One region of the Pseudomonas urmiensis genome, then DNA from elsewhere that is predicted to be linked to it. Evidence: predicted binding sites of a transcription regulator. Region 1 holds the regulator's gene; the other holds the start of a gene.
The links. The regulator sigma-54, encoded in region 1, starts transcription at its own class of promoters, with help from an activator protein. The targets are predictions, from matches to a motif close to ANTGGCATNNANNTTGCTNT.
Positions count from the first base shown of each region.

Region 2: a site for sigma-54 is predicted at 3,235-3,254, ahead of nirB (nitrite reductase large subunit NirB). Genes of this name have one in related genera too.

Region 1 covers NZ_JABWRE020000001.1:340,339-345,734, forward strand. The annotation lists gene HU737_RS01490 (ZIP family metal transporter) at 1-199, shown strand, start outside; gene HU737_RS01495 (HPr family phosphocarrier protein) at 245-517, opposite strand; gene rapZ (RNase adapter RapZ) at 538-1,392, opposite strand; gene ptsN (PTS IIA-like nitrogen regulatory protein PtsN) at 1,395-1,859, opposite strand; gene hpf (ribosome hibernation-promoting factor, HPF/YfiA family) at 1,872-2,180, opposite strand; gene HU737_RS01515 (RNA polymerase factor sigma-54) at 2,259-3,752, opposite strand; gene lptB (LPS export ABC transporter ATP-binding protein) at 3,938-4,663, opposite strand; gene lptA (lipopolysaccharide transport periplasmic protein LptA) at 4,664-5,188, opposite strand; gene lptC (LPS export ABC transporter periplasmic protein LptC) at 5,175-5,396, opposite strand, start outside.
Region 2 covers NZ_JABWRE020000001.1:3,502,365-3,507,760, reverse strand. The annotation lists gene HU737_RS15825 (bifunctional nitrate reductase/sulfite reductase flavoprotein subunit alpha) at 1-3,019, shown strand, start outside; gene nirB (nitrite reductase large subunit NirB) at 3,406-5,396, shown strand, end outside.

The DNA.
Region 1 (5,396 bases):
GGTGATTTGCGCCTGGCTGGTCAATGTCGCTGAACTGCTGTTGCCGTTGGGCCTGGCCTGCGCGGCGGGGGCGATGTTGCTGGTGGTGACCCAGGAGATCATTCCGGAATCGCGCAGCAATGGCCATCATCGTCTGGCCAGTTTGGGGCTGTGTATTGGCTTCTGCCTGATGATGGTGATGGATACGGCGATGGCCTGATTTAGTTCTTGGGGCCGCTTTACGGCCCCGACGTTCTTCAGCGTCTTACTCGCCTTCGTCGAAATAGTTGTTGATCAGCGCCACCAGCGCTTCAAGGGCATCGTGGTCCTGCTCGCCCTCGGTATGCAGGTGCACCTGGGTGCCTTTACCTGCGGCGAGCATCATCACGGCCATGATGCTTTTGCCATCGACCAGTTTGTCTGGCGCGCGGCCAACCCTCACCTGGCACGGGTAGCGCCCGGCCACGCCGACGAACTTTGCCGCCGCCCGGGCATGCAGCCCCAGCTTGTTGATGATGGTGATTTCGCGGGCGGGCATCGTTGGGTGGATCCTGTGGGCTAGAGGTCGCGGTGGCGGACCTGGACGTTTTTCAGGGTTTGCTGCAGCGACTGGCCGAGGCGTTCGGTCAGGTACACCGAGCGGTGATGACCACCCGTGCAGCCGATGGCGATAGTGACATAGGCGCGGTTGCTGGCGGCGAAGCGTGGCAGCCATTTGAGCAAGTAGCTGGAGATATCCTGGTACATCTCCTCGACATCGGGCTGTGCAGCCAAATAATCGATCACCGGCTGTTCAAGGCCGGAATGCTCACGCAGCTCTGGCTTCCAGTACGGGTTAGGCAGGCAGCGCACATCGAACACCAGGTCGGCATCAACCGGCATGCCCCGCTTGAAGCCGAAGGATTCAACCAAAAAAGCCGTGCCAGGCTCGGGTTGGTTGAGCAGGCGCAGCTTGATCGAGTCACGCAGCTGGTAAAGGTTGAGGTTGGTGGTGTCGATCTTCAGGTCGGCCAAGTCGGCGATCGGCCCGAGCAGTTCGCTTTCAACCCGGATCGCTTCAGCCAGGGAGCGATCGGCGTTGGTCAGCGGATGGCGTCTGCGCGTCTCGGAGAAGCGCTTGAGCAGCGTGTCTTCGTCGGCGTCCAGATACAGTACGTCGCATTGAATGTGCCGCGCGCGCGCCTCTTCGAGCAGCTCTGGGAAGCGCGACAGATGGCTGGGCAGGTTACGCGCGTCGATCGACACGGCAACCTTGGGTTGCATCAGTTCGGTGTTGATCAGCGCATTTTCCGCCAGCTGCGGCAGCAACCCGGCGGGGAGGTTGTCGATGCAGTAATAGCCGTTGTCTTCCAGCACGGCAAGGGCAGTGCTCTTGCCGGAACCGGAACGGCCGCTGACGATGATCAGGCGCATGTTCAGCTCCCGTTTTGTACGTCCAGGACGACCTGGTAGAGGGCCTCGTTGCTGTCAGCAGCACGCAGGCGCTTACGAACGTCCTCGCGATCGAGCATGCTGGCAATCTGGCGCAGCAGCTCAAGGTGGGCATCGGTGGCAGCTTCGGGTACCAGCAGGACGAACAGCAAGTCCACTGGCGCACCATCGATGGCATCGTAGTCGATAGGGGCATCCAGGTGCAGCAGCGCACTGACCGGCGCCGTGCAGCCTTCGAGGCGGCAGTGAGGAATGGCGATGCCATTGCCAAATCCGGTGGAGCCAAGCTTTTCGCGGGCGATAAGCTTCTCGAAGACGTCCTGCATCTCCAGCTCGGGGATTTGCTCGGCAATCACGTTGGCGACCTTTTCCAGGGCGCGCTTTTTACTGCCGCCCGGCACGTTCACGAGGGAACGGCCGGGGGTCAGGATGGTTTCAAGTCGGATCATGGATGAGGGGGATCAGCGGGCGGCTGCACCTTGCAGCAGGCTTTGCTGTTTTTCCTTATGTTTTTTCAATTGGCGGTCGAGCTTGTCAGCCAAAGCATCGATCGCTGCATACATGTCTTGGTGTTCGGCATTGGCAACCACTTCGCCGCCGGGAATCTGCAGGGTCGCTTCAATTTTCTGCTGAAGCTTTTCAACCTTCATGATCACCGTCACGTTGGTGATCTTGTCGAAGTGACCCTCCACGCGGGCGAGCTTTTCAAGCACATAGTCGCGAAGAGGTTGGGTAACTTCTACATGCTGTCCACTGATGTTGACTTGCATACAGCTTCTCCTTTGTTGCCCGTGCATAAAGAGGCAGGTATTGCACCTGCCACACAAACGCTGTGGCACATCCCGGGGCTACATCAGTCGCTTGCGTTCACTCGACGGTGCGATGCCGAGCGACTCGCGGTACTTGGCGACGGTGCGACGGGCTACCTGGATGCCTTGTGCCTCCAGTAAACCAGCGATCTTGCTGTCACTCAATGGCTTTTTCTGATTTTCCGCCGCAACCAATTTCTTGATGATCGCGCGGATCGCCGTAGACGAGCATTCGCCGCCTTCGGCGGTGCTCACGTGGCTTGAGAAAAAGTATTTCAGTTCGTAGATGCCACGCGGGGTGTGCATGTATTTCTGGGTGGTAACCCGGGAAATCGTCGACTCGTGCATGCCCACCGCTTCGGCGATGTCATGCAGAACCAACGGCTTCATCGCCTCGTCGCCATGGTCGAGGAAGCCACGCTGGTGCTCGACGATCTGCGTGGCCACCTTCATCAGGGTCTCGTTGCGGCTTTGCAGGCTCTTGATGAACCAGCGCGCTTCCTGCAGCTGATTGCGCATGAAGGTGTTGTCGGCGCTGGTGTCGGCGCGGCGCACGAAGCCTGCGTACTGCGGGTTGACCCGCAGGCGTGGGATGGCTTCCTGGTTCAGCTCGACCAGCCAGCGCTCGCTGTCCTTGCGCACGATCACGTCGGGCACCACGTACTCAGGTTCGCTGGATTCGATCTGCGAGCCTGGGCGTGGGTTGAGGGTCTGTACCAGTTCGATGACCTGGCGCAGCTCGTCTTCCTTGAGCTTCATGCGGCGCATCAGCTGGCTGTAGTCGCGGCTGCCGAGCAGGTCGATGAAGTCGGTGACCAGGCGCTGGGCCTCGGCCATCCACGGCGTGTTGCCGGGCAGTTGGCGCAGTTGCAGCAGCAGGCATTCGCCCAGGGTGCGCGCGGCGACGCCGGCTGGCTCGAACTGTTGGATGCGGTGCAGAACTGCCTCGACCTCATCGAGCTCGATATCCAGCTCCGGGTCGAACCCTGCGCAGATTTCCTCGAGGGTGTCTTCCAGGTAGCCCTGCTGGTTGATGCTGTCGATCAGGGTGACCGCGATCAGGCGGTCGGTGTCGGACATCGGCGCCAGGTTCAGTTGCCACAGCAGGTGGCTTTGCAGGCTTTCGCCAGCAGAGGTGCGGGTGGTGAAATCCCACTCGTCGTCATCGTTGCTGGGCAGGCTGCTGGCACTGGTCTGGTAGATATCTTCCCAGGCGGTGTCGACTGGTAATTCGTTGGGGATGCGCTCGCTCCATTCGCCGTCCTCGAGGTTCTCGGTGGAGACGGTGCTTTCCTGGAAACTGTTGTCCTGAGCTTCGGCAGCCGGCTTGCTCTCGGCGTTATCGGCCATCGGGTCGCTGTTGTCGAAGTCCTCGCCGTCTTCCTGACGTTCGAGCATCGGGTTGGATTCCAGCGCCTCCTGGATTTCCTGTTGAAGGTCCAGGGTGGAGAGCTGAAGCAGACGAATGGCCTGTTGCAACTGAGGGGTCATCGTCAGTTGCTGGCCCATTTTTAGGACGAGCGATGGTTTCATGGCTGGGGCTTAATACCTTGTTCGCCGGCGCGCATGCGCCATCCACTACACGAAGGGCGCCGCGGCGCCAATTTCAAGCAAGTTATATGCCTTAATTTGTAGCGTTTGCCTAGAGCACTGTAGCACTTAAGCCGGGCAGAGGCCGTTTTACTGGCCGTCTGACAGTGCTCAGGCAAGCCTGGGCATCAGAGTCGGAACTCGTGACCCAGGTAAACTTCCTTGACCAGATCGTTGGCCAGGATGGTCTCGGCATCGCCTTCGGCGATCAGCTGGCCATCGTTGACGATGTACGCGGTTTCACAGATATCCAAGGTCTCGCGGACGTTGTGGTCGGTGATCAGTACACCGATACCCTTGGCCTTGAGGTGGTGGATAATTTGCTTGATGTCGCCCACGGAAATCGGGTCGACACCAGCGAAGGGTTCATCGAGCAGGATGAACTTCGGCGCGGTCGCCAGGGCGCGGGCAATCTCGACCCGGCGACGTTCGCCACCGGAAAGGCTCATGCCGAGGTTGTCGCGGATGTGGCTGATGTGGAATTCCTGCAGCAGGCTTTCCAGCTCCTTGCGCCGGCCATCACGGTCGAGTTCCTTGCGGGTCTCGAGAATGGCCATGATGTTGTCGGCCACCGACAGCTTGCGGAAGATCGAGGCTTCCTGCGGCAGGTAGCCAATGCCGGCGCGTGCGCGACCGTGCATGGGCTGATGGCTGACGTCGTTGCTGTCGATCAGCACGCGGCCCTGGTCGGCCTGGACCAGGCCGACGATCATGTAGAAGCAAGTGGTCTTGCCGGCGCCGTTAGGCCCCAGCAGACCGACGATCTGGCCGCTGTCGATCGACAGGCTGACATCGCGAACCACCTGGCGGCCCTTGTAGCTCTTGGCCAGGTGCTGGGCTTTGAGGGTTGCCATTTACTCGGCCTTCTTCTTCGGCTGGATCACCATGTCGATACGCTGACGTGGCGTGGACACATTGCCGCCACGGCCGGCGGTCGCCACCTGGGACTTGGTGTTGTAGACGATCTTCTCGCCTTCGGTGGTGTTGCCTTCGTTCTCGACCTTGGCGCGGTCGGTGAGGATCACCGTGTCTTTCTGCGCCTGGTACTGGATGGTCACAGCCCAGCCTTTCATCTTGTCGGGCTTGGCGGCGCTCTGCTGCTGTTCGAAGTAGGCCAGGTTGCCCACCGAGGTCACCACGTCGATGTCGCCATTGGCGGCACGGGTCATGGTCACGGTGTTGCCTTTGATCATCATCGAGCCTTGGGTGATGATCACATCGCCCTTGTAGGTAGCTACGCCTTGCTTGTCATCCAGGTGAGCGTCGTCGGCCTGGATACGAATTGGCTGGTCACGATCGTTCGGCAGGGCCAAGGCGCTCGCGCTTCCCAGTGCTGCGCTCAGGCTGAGCAAAAAGGGGAGGGTTTTAACGAGCCTCATACTGTCCTCTTACGTTGGACAGCAGGTCCATCCTGCCGTCTTTCAAATACGCTTTCATTCCTTTGCCCGTAGTTGTGCCACCGGCGCCGTCGATTCTAACGGCTTGCTCGGTCTGCGCATATTGCTTCTGCGGGAACACCGTCATGCGGGTGGTAGTGATGATGGTCTCGCGCTGCTTTTCGTCAGTGCGGGCCACTCGAACCTGGTC
Region 2 (5,396 bases), 3.2 Mb from region 1:
GGGCGGGCGCGAGATGGGCTACATGGGCCCGGGCCTGCCGGGCCAGCGCTCGGCGTTAGTGGCCGCAGACCGGGCGTTTGTCGAGGCGCAGTGGCAACTGCCCGCTGGCAGCCTGCGCAGTGAAGATGGCGAAGGCACGGTGGCGCTGTTCGAGCAGATGAAGGCGGGCGAGGTGAAGGCCTGTTGGATCATCTGCAGCAACCCGGTGGCCAGCGTCGCCAACCGCCAGCAGGTGATCGACGGCCTAGGCCAGGCGCAGTTGGTGATCAGCCAGGATGCTTTTCTCGATACCGAGACCAACCGCTACGCCGACATTCTCCTGCCTGCGGCGCTGTGGGCCGAAGGCGAGGGGGTGATGATCAACAGCGAGCGCAACCTGACCCTGATGCCGCGCGCCGTCGACGCCCCAGGTGAAAGCCAGGAAGACTGGCGGATCATCGCCCGCATCGCCGGCGCCATGGGCTACGCGGACGCATTCGATTACGCCGATGCCGAGGCGGTGTACGACGAGATCCGCCGCTTCTACAACCCCGCCACGGGGTATGACCTGCGCGGTATCGGTTATGCCGACCTGCGCCAGCGCCCACGGCAATGGCCCAGCGCACCCGGTCGCGAAGACCACCGCAGCCCGCTGCGCTACCTCAATGACGGCAGCAGCCAGCAGTTGCTGCGCGACGCGCAGGGTCTGCAACCGGCGCTGGCATTCCCCACCGCCAGCGGCAAGGCGCGTTTCTTTGCCCGGCCGTGGTTGCCGGCCGCCGAGCTACCGGACGATGACTACCCCTTCGTGCTCAACACCGGCCGTGTACAGCATCAGTGGCACACCCTGACCAAGACCGGCAAGGTCGCGAGCCTGAACAAACTCGAGCCGGGTCCCTTCGTCGAGATCAACCCCGAGGACGCCCGGCGCCTGGGGATCGCCGAGCACGATCAAGTTGCGATCCGCTCGCGCCGTGGCCAGGCGCTGTTGCCTGCGCGCGTCACTGACCGGGTCATGGTCGGCGCTTGCTTTGCGCCGTTTCACTGGAACGACCTGTACGGCGAGCAATTGGCGATCAATGCCGTGACCTCTGATGCGCTCGACCCGACCTCACTGCAACCGGCCTACAAGCACTGCGCCGTGGCCCTCGAACGGGTCAGCGGTGCACGCATCGATGCCGTGGACTTGACCACTGCCGCCCCTTCGGAGCCTGCCAGCATGCCGCTAACCACCCTCAACCGTCTGCTCGGCCTGGACAACCTGCCAGCGCCGGCCTTGGCCGAGGATGAGCGCCATTATCTGCAAGGTTTTTTGCTCGGCCTGGGCCAAGCGCGGCCGCAAGGAGTGCCAAGCCTGCCCGCCACGGCACCGCTGGCGCCGGCCCGGCGCCTGTTTGTCGATGGCTTGCTGGCCGGGCTGTTCGTCCAGCCCCAGACGCTGCCGAGCGCCTTGCCCGAAACCGCCCCGCACCGGGTGCTGTGGGCGTCGCAGACGGGTAACGGCGAGGCCCTGGCCGATCGTTGCGCGCAGCGCTTGCGTGCCGCCGGGCTTGCCGTGGAGCTCAGTTGCATGGAAGCGGTCACGCCCAGCCAACTGCAAGGCGCCGCCAGTGTGCTGTTGATCGCCAGCACCTTTGGCGATGGCGAGGCGCCCGATAGCGGCGCGGCGTTCTGGCAAGCCTTGCAGGGCGAGCAGGCCATTGATTGCGCTGAACTGCCCTACGCGGTGCTGGCCCTGGGCGATTCGAGCTATGGCCAATTCTGTGGCTTCGGGCGCAAGCTCGATGAGCGCCTGGCGCAACTGGGTGCGCGCCGGCTGCTGGCGCGGGTCGATTGCGAACCGGATTTCGACCAGGCCTTTGCCGCTTGGCTCGACGCGCTGTTGGCCGAGCTGGGCAGTACCGCGCTGCTGCCAGCGGCCATCGAGCCTGAGCCACTGGCCGCCTATGGCAAGCGCCAGCCTTGGTCGGCACAGTTGCTGGAGAACCGCCTGCTCAATGGCCCCGGTGCGAGCAAGGAAACTCGGCAGCTGGTGTTCGACCTGGCTGGCAGCGGCTTTACCTATCAGGCCGGAGACGCCCTTGGCGTGTGGCCGCGCAATTGTCCGCAGTTGGTCGAAGAACTGCTGGCCTTGATCAAGCTCGACGCCAGCACCACGGTCGAGTTGCAGGGGCACCCCGCCATGTCATTGGCGAGCGCTCTGCAGCAGCATCTGGAGATCGCTCGGGTCACCTCCCAGCAGCTACACGTGTTCAGTGAAACCGCCGCTGATTTGCATCGTTTGCTACAGCCTGAACACAGCGCCGAGCTCAAGGACTGGTTGTGGGGGCGGCAGTTGGTCGATGTGCTGCGCGAGTTTCCCCAGCAACTGCCGTTGGCCACCTGGCTTGAGCTGCTCAAGCCATTGCAACCGCGCCTGTATTCGATCAGCTCAAGCCCCAGGGCCCACCCTGAGCAGGTTCACCTGACCGTGTCGACGGTGCGCTATGGGCAGCGCAAGGGTGTGTGCTCGGCGTTTCTTGCCGATCGCGCCGAAGCGCTCAAGGTGGCGATCTTCCCCCAGGTCTCCAGGCATTTTCGCCTGCCCGAGGATGACGCGGTGCCGATCATCATGGTCGGTCCGGGCACCGGTATTGCGCCGTTCCGGGCTTTTCTGCAAGAGCGCCAGGCCAGGGGCGCGAGCGGCGGTAACTGGTTGTTCTTCGGTGAACAGCACCAGGCCTGCGACTTCTATTACCGCGACGAGCTGCTGGCTTGGCAAGCCAGCGGCCACTTGCGCTTGGATACGGCGTTTTCCCGTGATCAGGCAGAGAAGATCTACGTTCAACAGCGCATGCGCGAGCAAGGCGCCGAGCTCTGGCGTTGGCTACAGCAGGGGGCCTATTTCTATGTCTGTGGCGATGCCCTGCACATGGCCAAGGATGTCGATGCGGCGTTGCGCCAGATCGTGGCCGAGCAGGGCGACATGAGCGCCGAGGCGGCGGCTGCCTATGTCGAGGCGTTGAGCAAGGACAAGCGCTACCGCCGCGATGTGTACTGACATGCCCCATGATGGGGAGTGATGCACTTTGGCTGTGCGATTTTTCGCAGATAGAGGTTGCCCGTACCGGCCTCTTCGCGGGCGAGCCCGCTCCCACAGGGGCCGGGTCGATTACAGGGGCTGCGGCTTGCAGGGCCATGTGGGAGCGGGCTTGCCGCGAAGAGGCCAGTACTGGCAACGCAAGAAGAATGCTCCCTGCACAGTCAGCACATCAAATTGGCACACTCCCTGCTTTTACTCTTGTACAACACGCCCCGCTGATCAACGGCGATCACTCAGGGGCCTCACACTGATGAGAACAGGCAAAGGCGCCTGGAGCTTCGGCTCCAGGCGTTTTTTTTGTCTTTACGGCGGCCAACCCCGCCAACCGTGATCGAGGATCGGCTATGAAGGCAACAGCGAGCGGCGAACATCTACAGCGACTGGTCATCGTCGGCAACGGCATGGTCGGTCACCACTGCGTCGAGCAACTGGTCGAGCGTGGCGCCTTGGCCCGTTTCGAGGTGCGGGTGTTCGGCGAAGAGCGCCAGCGCGCCTACGACCGGGTGCATCTGTCGGAGTACTTCGCCGGCAGCGATGCTGAAACCTTGGCCATGTGCCCCAGCGATTTCTACACAGGCCACGGGGTGCACCTGCACCTGGGCGAAGCGGTGGTGGACATCGACCGCGAGCGCTGCGAGGTGGTCACCGCCGAGGGCCGTTATGGTTATGACCAACTGATCCTGGCTACCGGTTCCTACCCGTTCGTGCCACCCATCGAGGGCTCCAGCGGCACTGCGCGCCTGGTCTATCGCACTTTGGATGACCTCGACGCTATCCGTGCTGCAGCCGCTGACGCCCGTCGCGGGGTGGTGGTCGGTGGCGGCTTGCTCGGCCTGGAAGCGGCCAACGCGCTGAAATCTCTTGGCTTGGAAGCGCACGTGGTGGAGTTCGCCCCGCGCCTGATGCCGGTGCAACTGGACGGCGAGGGCGGCGCGGCGCTCAAGGCGCAGATCGAAGCCCTCGGCGTTGGCGTGCACCTATCGCGTGCCACCCAGTCGATCAGTGCCGGCGAAGCCTACCGCTACCGGATGAATTTCGACGGTGGCGAGTTCCTCGAAACTGACCTGATCGTGTTCTCCGCCGGTATTCGCCCGCAAGATGCCCTGGGCCGCAGCTGCGGCCTGGACATCGCCCCGCGCGGTGGGGTGGTGATCGACAACGACTGCCGCACCAGCGACTCGCAGATCTTCGCCATCGGTGAGTGCGCCTCGTGGAATGGCAGCGTGTTCGGCCTGGTCGCGCCGGGCTACAGCATGGCGCGCAACCTGGCTGCGCGGTTACTCGGGGAGGCCAGCAGCCCGTTCACCGGCGCCGACATGTCGACCAAGCTCAAGTTGCTCGGCGTCGATGTCGGCTCGATCGGCGATGCCCACGGTGCCACGCCCGGCTCGCGCAGCTATCGCTTCATCGACGAAGCCAATGCGGCCTACCGCCGCCTGGTGGTCGATGCCAGCGGCAAGCATGTGCTCGGTGCGGTACTGGTCGGCGACAACAGCTACTACGACACCCTGCTGCAGTACTGCCAGAACGGCATCGCCCTACCCGCCGACCCGGCCGCGCTGATCCTGCCGCAAGGCGCTGGCGCACCCGCCTTGGGCGCCGATGCGCTGCCCGACAGCGCGACCATCTGCTCGTGCCACAACGTCAGCAAAGGCGCGGTCTGCGCCGCCATCGACAGCGGCTGCGCGGACCTTGCCGCAGTCAAGAGTTGCACCAAGGCCGCCAGCGGCTGCGGCGGCTGCGCGGCATTGCTCAAGCAGGTGTTCGAACACGAACTCAGCGCCCGCGGCGTTACTGTCGACAAGAGCCTTTGCGAGCACTTTGCCTACACCCGCCAGGAGCTCTATGGCCTGGTTCGGGTCGAGGGCATCCGCACGTTCAATGAGCTGCTCGAACGCCACGGCAAGGGTCATGTCGGTTGCGACATCTGCAAGCCAGCGGTGGGTTCGATCCTCGCCTCATGCTGGAACCAGCCGATCATGGACCCGGCCCTGGTACCGCTGCAGGACACCAACGACACCTTCATGGCCAACATGCAGAAAAACGGCACCTACTCGGTGGTGCCGCGCATCCCAGGTGGCGAGATCACCCCGGACAAACTGATCGTGATTGGTCAGGTGGCGAAAAAATACGACCTCTACACCAAGATCACCGGCGGCCAGCGCATCGACCTGTTCGGCGCCCAGTTGCACGAGCTGCCGCTGATCTGGGGCGAGCTGATCGAGGCCGGCTTCGAAACCGGGCATGCCTACGGCAAGTCGACCCGCACGGTGAAATCCTGCGTCGGCAGCACCTGGTGCCGCTACGGCGTACAGGACAGCGTCGGCATGGCCCT